2 regions of the Mycobacterium sp. D16R24 genome follow, and region 1 is predicted to be linked to the other one. Evidence: riboswitches for the same ligand, from Rfam matches in the RefSeq annotation. Region 1 holds a riboswitch; the other holds the start of a gene.
The links. Region 1 has a riboswitch for cobalamin ahead of metE (5-methyltetrahydropteroyltriglutamate--homocysteine S-methyltransferase). Riboswitches for the same ligand answer to the same signal wherever they lie in the genome.
Positions count from the first base shown of each region.

Region 2: it holds a riboswitch for cobalamin, as region 1 does, so the genes downstream of both, B4383_RS19245 (CbtB-domain containing protein) here and metE (5-methyltetrahydropteroyltriglutamate--homocysteine S-methyltransferase) in region 1, are expected to answer to the same signal.

Region 1 is NZ_MAEV01000031.1:36,757-41,170, forward strand. It holds gene fadD8 (fatty-acid--CoA ligase FadD8) at 1-1,196, shown strand, start outside; gene B4383_RS23145 (TetR/AcrR family transcriptional regulator) at 1,193-1,783, opposite strand; gene B4383_RS23150 (PaaI family thioesterase) at 1,773-2,192, opposite strand; cobalamin riboswitch at 2,268-2,491, shown strand; gene metE (5-methyltetrahydropteroyltriglutamate--homocysteine S-methyltransferase) at 2,626-4,414, shown strand, end outside.
Region 2 is NZ_MAEV01000022.1:77,343-81,756, forward strand. It holds gene B4383_RS19230 (ABC transporter substrate-binding protein) at 1-99, opposite strand, end outside; gene B4383_RS19235 (ABC transporter ATP-binding protein) at 96-881, opposite strand; gene B4383_RS19240 (iron ABC transporter permease) at 881-1,933, opposite strand; cobalamin riboswitch at 2,038-2,263, opposite strand; cobalamin riboswitch at 2,269-2,393, shown strand; gene B4383_RS19245 (CbtB-domain containing protein) at 2,422-2,628, shown strand; gene B4383_RS19250 (CbtA family protein) at 2,644-3,438, shown strand; gene B4383_RS19255 (serine hydrolase) at 3,535-4,414, opposite strand, start outside.

The sequences.
Region 1 (4,414 bases):
TGCCTACGCTGACCCGCGTTCTGACACTCGGCCCGGTCCCCGCCGAGCTGGCCGAGGTTGGGCATGACCTGGTCGCCGCGGCCGCGGATCTTGCGGCGAAGCCGCTGGTGCCGGTCAACCTGTCGCCGGACCACATCAATGGCCTTACCTATACGGGCGGAACGACGGGTAAGCCCAAGGGCGTCATCGGCACCTCACAGTCGATTCTCACCATGACGCAGATCCAGCTGGCCGAGTGGGAGTGGCCGGAGCGCCCCAAATTCCTGATGTGTACCCCGCTTTCACATGCCGGTGCCGCGTTCTTCATGCCGACCCTGATGAAGGGTGGGTCCATGGTGGTGTTGCCCAAGTTCGATGCGGGCGCCGTGCTGGCCGCGATCGAAGAGCACAAGATCACGGCCACCATGCTGGTGCCCTCGATGATCTACGCGCTGATGGACCATCCGGATTCACACACTCGCGACCTGTCCTCGCTGCAGACCGTTTACTACGGCGCCTCGGCCATCAACCCGGTGCGGCTGGCGGAGGCCATCGAGCGGTTCGGGCCGATCTTTGCGCAGTACTTCGGACAGTCCGAGGCGCCGATGGTGATCAGCTACCTGGCCAAGGGTGATCACGATGCCCAGCGGCTCTCCAGCTGCGGCAGGCCCTCGGCATTCCTGCGTACCGCGCTGCTCGACGACAACGACCAGCCGGTGAATCAGGGCGAGCCCGGCGAGATCTGCGTGGCCGGACCGTTGGTGGCGGGGGGCTATTGGGAACTGCCCGAGCAGACCGCCGACACCTTCAAGAACGGCTGGCTGCGTACCGGCGATATCGCGCGCGAGGACGAGGACGGTTTCTGGTTCATCGTCGACCGCACCAAGGACATGATCGTCACTGGTGGTTTCAACGTGTTCCCCCGTGAGGTGGAAGATGTTGTCGCCGAACATCCTTCGGTGGCGCAGGTTGGTGTCATCGGGGTGCCCGACGAGAAGTGGGGCGAAGCGGTCACGGCAATCGTGGTGCTGCGTGCGGATGCCGACCGCAGCGGTGACGCGGTGTCCAAGATGACGTCCGAGATTCAGTCCGCAGTCAAGGACCGCAAGGGTTCGGTGCAGTCGCCCAAGCATGTGATCGTCGCCGATTCGCTGCCGCTGACCGCGCTCGGCAAGCTCGACAAAAAGGCACTGCGTCAGAAATACGCCACGGTCTAGTTCTGCGGCGAGAGGAGATTCCGCGCGCTCGTGTGGATGAACTCGCGTAGCCACGGCGCCGGCTCACCCTTGTCGGGGAGATGACGCCGCACCGCGGCGTAGGGCATATCGATCAGTGCGAACATAACCTTGTCGAGCACCTCGGTAGTGACTTCACCAAACTGCCGTTCGGCGAACTCGCGCAACGCCATGCGGACCCGCGAGTTCAGCGCCGTGAGGTCGGCGACGAGGGTGCCGGGCCAGTGCGCCACCAGATCGGCCTTCTCGTACTGGAGTAGCAACAGCGCTTCGTTACGGTTCGCCCCCGTCCAATCGAAGGCGTGATCGATGGTCGCGGAGAGGACCTCCTGAGCATTGGGCAATGCGAGCGCCGTGATAATCCCGTCCTGATAGCGGGCGATCGAACGCAGCCAGAGGCGGGCCATGAGCTCGTCGCGGCTGGAGAATCGGTGATAGATCGACCCCGAGGGCGCACCGAGGGTCCGTCCGATGGCGGCAGCCGTGGCTGCCGACGGCCCTCCCGTAGTCACCAGCCTCAGCGCCGCATCGAGAATGTCGTCGGCGGTGTACTGAGGCCTACGCCCCACGGTGCCGAACCATGCTCGTGCCCTGGGCGACCGCGACAAGCTTGGTGTTGCCGTCGTGGTCCTCGACGGATATCTCGCAGCGGCCCAGAGCCTTGGTGCGTCCGGCGCTCACCAGGGATGCGTCGGCGAGTAGGCGCACGCCGTCGCGGGCGGGTGACACGTACTCGATGGTGTATCCGCTGGTGACGATGTCGGCACCGAGACCGAGCCCGCACGCGTAGGTGATCGCGTTGTCGGCCAGGTAGCTCAGCACTCCGCCGTGAATGAATCCGCTCTGCTGGCGCAGCTCGTCGCGGATGTCCAGCGAGAGCTGCACTCCGGACTCGTCGATCCGGCTGATTGAGGTACCCAGGAGGCGACTGAATGGCTGGGCCTCGAGCACCTGTTGTGCCTGGTCACGTGTGATCACAATATTAGAGAATAGTCACTAATAACTGGATGGGCGAGCGTGCATATGATGTAAGGCGCAGCTGGTTTGTCAGTGTCGGCTTCGGTCGGTACTGGCATCGAGTGACGGTCCCCACGGGGCTGCCATGAGAGGGAACCCGGTGAGAATCCGGGACTGTCCCGCAGCGGTATGCAGGAACGATCGCCGTCATAAGCACTGGGAAAGCCACCAACGATCCTGGGAAGCGACGGCCCGTAGGAAAACCTGAGCCCGGGTAATGCCTGCAAGTCCGAAGACCTGCCAGTTGTGTCGGGTGCGCCGCGCCCGACGGATCATCGCCTCGCGGAATGGGCGTATGGCCGAATCGGTTTCAACCAGCACATTGCGTGCTGGTTACTCGGGCTCGGCTTGCTTGTCCTGGGCGGTGGCCACCACGCCGTAGACAGAGGACAGCATGACCACTCCATCATTCAAGGCAACCACGCTCGGTTCGGCGCGCATCGGCCCGCGTCGTGAGCTCAAACGGGCTACCGAACGCTACTGGGCCGGGCGCACCAGTCGTACCGAGCTTGAGACCGTCGCAGCCGGGCTTCGGCGCGACAACTGGTCCGCACTGGCGGCCGCCGGGCTCGACTCCGTCCCGGTGAACACCTTCTCGTACTACGACCAGGTGCTCGATACCGCGGTGCTGCTGGGAGCGCTCCCGCCCCGCGTCGCCGGCATTAGCGACGACCTCGACCGCTACTTCGCCGCCGCACGTGGCAATGACGATGTGACGCCGCTGGAAATGACCAAATGGTTCGACACCAACTACCACTACCTGGTGCCGGAGATCGGACCGGACACAAAGTTCACGCTCAACCCGACGAAGCTGTTCGGTGAGCTGAAAGAGGCTGCAGCCCTAAGTATTCTGGCTCGACCGGTTGTCGTCGGCCCCATCACTTTCCTTGCGTTGAGCAAGTCCGTCGACGGAGCCGGTGCACCCATCGAGCGCCTCGACGAGGTGGTATCGCTGTACGAGCAGCTGCTGGTGCAGCTTTCGGAGGCCGGGATTGGTTGGGTCCAGATCGATGAGCCCGTACTCGTCACCGACATCCTGCCGAACGGCCCGGAGCTGGCCGAGCGGGTGTACGGCCGCCTCGGCACCGTTGCCGACCGGCCCGCGATCTTCGTCGCGAGCTATTTCGGGGACCTGGGTGCCGCACTCCCGGCCTTGGCCCGCACCCCGATCGAGGCGATCGGTATCGACCTGGTCTACGGGTCGGCATCGGGCATTGCCTCGGTGCCGGAGCTGGCCGGAAAGACCGTTGTGGCCGGTGTTGTCGATGGCCGAAACATCTGGCGCACCAACCTGGAGTCTGCGCTGGGCACCCTCGGAACGCTCGTGGGATCGGCAGGCGCGGTGGCGGTCTCGACATCGTGCTCGACGCTGCATGTGCCCTACTCGCTGGAACCGGAGACCGAACTCGATGACCAGCTGCGCAGCTGGTTGGCTTTCGCTGACGAGAAGGTCAAGGAAGTCGTGGTGCTGGCGCAGGCACTGGGCGAGGGGCGCGATGTTGTTGCCGCGGAGTTCGCGGCGTCGAATGAGGCCGTCGAATCTCGCAAGACGGATCCGCGTCTCAACAACGGTCAGATTCGTGCTCGGCTGGATTCGATTCTGGCGATAGGTGTTTCACGCGGCGATGCCGCAGAGCGCCGTCGTAGTCAGGACGAGCGGCTGAAGCTGCCCGAGTTGCCGACTACGACGATCGGGTCGTTCCCGCAGACCGTCGAGATCCGCAAGGCGCGACAGGCCCTGACCAAGGGCGAGATCGACGACGCCGAGTACGTGCGACGGATGCGTGCCGAGGTCGCCGATGTCATTGCGCTACAGGAGAAGCTTGGCCTGGACGTGCTGGTGCATGGCGAGCCGGAACGCAACGATATGGTGCAGTACTTCGCCGAGCAGCTGGATGGTTTCTTCGCCACACAGAACGGCTGGGTTCAGTCGTACGGCAGCCGCTGCGTACGCCCGCCGATCCTGTATGGCGATGTAGCGCGACAGAACCCGATGACCGTCGAGTGGGCCACCTACGCTCAGTCGCTGACCCCGAAGTACGTCAAGGGCATGCTGACCGGGCCGGTGACCATCCTCGCGTGGTCGTTTGTGCGTGACGATCAGCCGTTGGCGGACACCGCCAACCAGATCGCGCTGGCTATTCGGGACGAGACGGTGGATCTGCAGAACGCCGGTATCGCCA
Region 2 (4,414 bases), on a different contig from region 1:
GACGGACACCCGCTCCGTTCCGGGGCTCTGTGCCTCGATGGTCGCGCAGCTCCCTGATAGCAGCGACACCGCCACCGTCACGCCGATGAGTGCCTTCATTCCTTCTCCTGTCTTTCGGGCTGAGCGTCGAAGATGATCTGCGGAACACCGCTTCGTGGGTGTGCGATGACATGACAGCAGATGCCGAACCACTGGCCGATGGATTCGGCAGTGATGACCTCGTGCGGTGGGCCCGAGAGCACGATGCGCCCCTCTGCCATGACGTGGATCGTGTCGCAATACTGTGCCGCGAGGTTGAGGTCGTGCAGAGCGGCGATGATCGTGATGCCCAGCATCTGTGCCGAGCTGAGTATCGAATACTGATGGCGGACATCCAGATGATTGGTGGGCTCGTCCAGCACCAAGACACGCGGTTGCTGTGCGAGGGCGCGAGCGATGAGAACCCGTTGGCGTTCCCCGCCCGAGAGGGAACTGAACGTGCGGTCGGCCAGCGCTGTCACATCCGCAGTCTCGGTCGCCTCCGCGCAGATGCGCCGGTCCTGTTCCGAGGTGCTGCGCAGGGATGTGCCGTGCGGCAGCCGGCCGGTGGCGACCACTTCTGCGGCCGTGAAATCAAAATCCAAGGACATGTCCTGAGTCAGCGCCGCCACCTGACGGGCGTTCTCCCGCATGCTGATGGCCCGTACTGACACGCCGCTGACCGCTACGTCGCCGGTGGTGGGAGTGAGCGCGCGGTACAGGCAGCGCAGGGTTGTCGACTTGCCGCTGCCGTTGGGGCCGACGATTCCCACGAACCCCCCGGGCGCGACCTGCATGTCGATGCTGGAGACGATCCGGTTGCCCGCGATGTCGACCGACACGCTTCGGTAGGTGACGTCCATCAGCCGACAGCCCCCGCAGACATCGCGCGCCGGCGTATCAATCCGACGAAGGCCGGTACTCCGACGGCTGCGGTGATCGCGCCCAGCGGAAGCTCCTGGGGCGGAATCATGGTCCTTGCAACGAGATCGGCGGCGACGAGGAAGCACGCGCCCAGTACCGGAGCCACGATCAAGACTCGGCGGTGGTCCGCGCCGACCAGCAGCCGTGCCGCGTGCGGAATGACCAGTCCCACGAACCCGATGGCTCCGCAGATGGAGACAAAACATCCGGTCATGGCGGCTGACAGCACGAACAGTGCCACCCGGAATCGCCCGGCGTGCAGGCCCAGCGACGCGCTCACCTCGTCGCCCATGGACAGGGCGTTGAGTTGGCGGGCCAGCCCCGCGACGCAGACGAACCCGATCACGGTCGCCGCGAGCGCCACCGGAACCTTGTCCCAGGACGACGCCCCCAGGCTGCCGAGCAGCCAGAACATGACGCTGCGCGCCGCTTCGCCGTTCGGCGCCAAGAACACCAGTACGGTCGTCACCGCGGACAGTCCGTAGCCCACTGCGGTGCCCACCAGAACAAGTCGCAGCGGCACCAAACCCTGTGGTGTACGAGCGATTTGGTACACGAGTGCGGTCGCGGCGAGGGCGCCGAGGGACGCGGAAAGTGACAGCGCGTAGGCGCCAAAGGTGCCGAGCACCCCATAGACCACCACTGCAGTGGCGCCCACCGAGGCCCCCGACGAGATGCCGAGAACGTACGGATCGGCCAGGGCATTGCGGACCATCGCCTGCACGAGAACGCCCACCACCGCCAGTCCGGCGCCGACAAGGATCGCGAGAATCACCCGAGGCAGCCGGGACTCGATGACGATCCGGTAGTTCGCCGCGTCGGCGGCCCGAACGGACCCGCCCGTGGCGCCGACCCAGAGGAAGTGCAGACAGTCGCGCCAGGGCACGTCGGCAGTACCGAACGCGAGCCCACCGACCGAAAGCAGTACCAGTGCCACCAGGCCACCGGCCGCCGCGAGGACCACCGGCCGCTCGTGTTGTGCTGCGGGCATCGGTCTTCCTGCGTCGTCGGGTCGCCGACAGCGGGGCATGACGGATACGCCAAGTCAGGCACTACCCACCAGGCGATCCCTCGGCACTGGCGAATGACCGCACCGGGTGGTGCGGCCGCGTTGGCAGGTCTTCGGACTCGTGGACACGAGGCCTTGCGGGCCTCACCTACTGGCGGCTGCTTCCCGGGCCTTGGCCCAGTGCTCTTTGGTGCCGCTGTCGTTTCCACATACCGCTGCGGGGCAGTTCCGGATTCACGCCGGATTCCCTCTTGCGATCTCCGGGAGCACTTCCCTGGCGCTCTCGGAGAAACCAATGCGGGGCCAAAACTATCACTCGAACGCGCAGCCCAGCCGCGTCGACTAAGCTCAACTCGTCCTTCGACAGGACGGGAACCTGGTGTAATCCCAGGACGGTCGCGCCACTGTGAGAGTCAGACCCCGCCGTCGACAAGAACAGATCGGGACGCGGTATCCCGAAAAGGAGCAACATGGCACACACAACGTCCGCCAGCCATCCGGTTGCGGTGTCGATTCCCCAGGCCGCGCTGTGGTTGAGCGTGACCACCCTCCTGGGGCTGCTCGCCTATTACTTCATCGGCATCGACCAGGGTGCGGTGTCGATCTTCGGCAGCGACATGCACGTTCACGAGTTCGTGCATGACGCCCGCCACCTGCTCGGCTTCCCCTGCCACTAGCAGCGGGCCGAATACATGGAAAAGTCAATAATTCTGCGCGGCTTAGGTTTCGGCGCACTGGGTGGCCTGCTGTCCTTCATCTTCGGATGGATCTTTGTGGAGCCCGTCATCAACAGGGCGATCGCCTATGAGGAGGGCAGAGGCGAGGCGCAGGGCGTGCTCGACGAGGCCGCCGGTATCCACGCCCATCACGAGGGCGCGGAGCTGTTCAGTCGCTTCGCACAGGCCAATGCGGGCCTGGCGCTCGGTGTCATCGGATTCGGAATCGCGATGGGCGCGCTGTTCGCGGTGACGTACGTGGTGGCGATCGGCCGGGTCGGCAATCTGAGCCCGCGCGCGCAGGCGCTCGCCGTTGCGGGCGGGCTGTTTCTGGTGCTGTATGTGGTGCCGTTCCTGAAGCTCCCGGCTAACCCGCCTGCGGCGAGCGCCGAGGGCACCATCAAGGAGCGCACCGGGTACTTCGTGCTGATGATCCTTGTCGCCGCGATCGCGTTGGCAGTGGCGCTGTGGGTGGGTCGAAAGCTCTCCGAGCGGGTCGGTACCTGGACGGCCACTCTTGTTGCCGCCGCCGTGTTCATCGTGCTGGTCGGACTCGTCATGGCTGTGACACCGGGATTTGTCGAGGCGCCGCAACCGCTGCTCGATGCCGACGGGAAGATCGTCTATCCGGGCTTCCCGGCGCACGATCTGTATCTGTTCCGGCTGTACTCGTTCACTACGCAGGCGATTATGTGGGCGACGATCGGTCTCGGGTTCGCGACGGTTATCGGGCGTAGGCCCGTCAATGCGGAGACGTCCGTCACCGGCTAGCTAGCCGCATGTGACGGTCTTCGCGCGGGCGCTTATCGGGGTGTGACGGTCTTCGCGCGGGCGCTCATCGGGGTGTGACGGTCTTCGCGCGGGCGCTCATCCCAGCTTCTTGAAGACGCCCTTGGCCAGGCCGATGACCCATCCGGCCGCACCGGGGCCGAATGCGCGATCCCAATTCAGCTGGAAACTCACGACATACGGCTGGCGGTTGCGATCCTCGGCGTACCAGCTGAATGTCAGGTCGCCGGGCAGGTTGCCACCCTTAGCGCCGATGTAACGCCAGTTCTCGCTGTGCAGATCGATACCGGGTTCTGCTGACAGGATGCCGCGAATCGGAGCCGCCGGGCCGACGGCGACCTTCTGCAGTGCCGCGTGGACCCGGCAGATGTCTTCGGCGCTGCCGTACCACTCGATGCCGAATTTCGATGCGGGCGTGGTGGTCCGGTCCGGATCCAGCTTGTAGTCGTGGGTGTCGGCTTCGGAGAGCATCTGCCCGCGCTGGGCCGGTGTCGTGGCGTCCTTCCATTGCTGGCGGACGTCGGGTATTCCCCACCCGATGTTGAACAGCTCATGCATGGTGGGGAAGGGGGTCATCGATGCCGGGTCATGGTGCCCGCCGTCGGCAAGGGCCTTTTCTATCGCCTGCCGACCGAGGCGGTTGATCAGCATGTCTGTACCCATGTTGTCGCTCACCGAGATCATCTTCTGGGCGGCGGTGCGCACCGACACCGTGGAGCCCGTGGGGAGCTTGTCCATCGAGCTTCCGAGCGCCTTGCCGCGATCGGTGACGGTGAGTTGGTCATCCCAGGTGAGGGTGCCCGCATTGATGGCGGTACCGGTGGCCAACAGCACGTAGAGCTTGAAAACCGAAGCCAGCGGCATGGGTTCGGAGGTATTGGTTCCGGCGACCTGCTCGCATTGACCGTTGACGATCTTGGACGCCCGGTAGGAGTAGCGGCCGCCCGATGCTGACAGC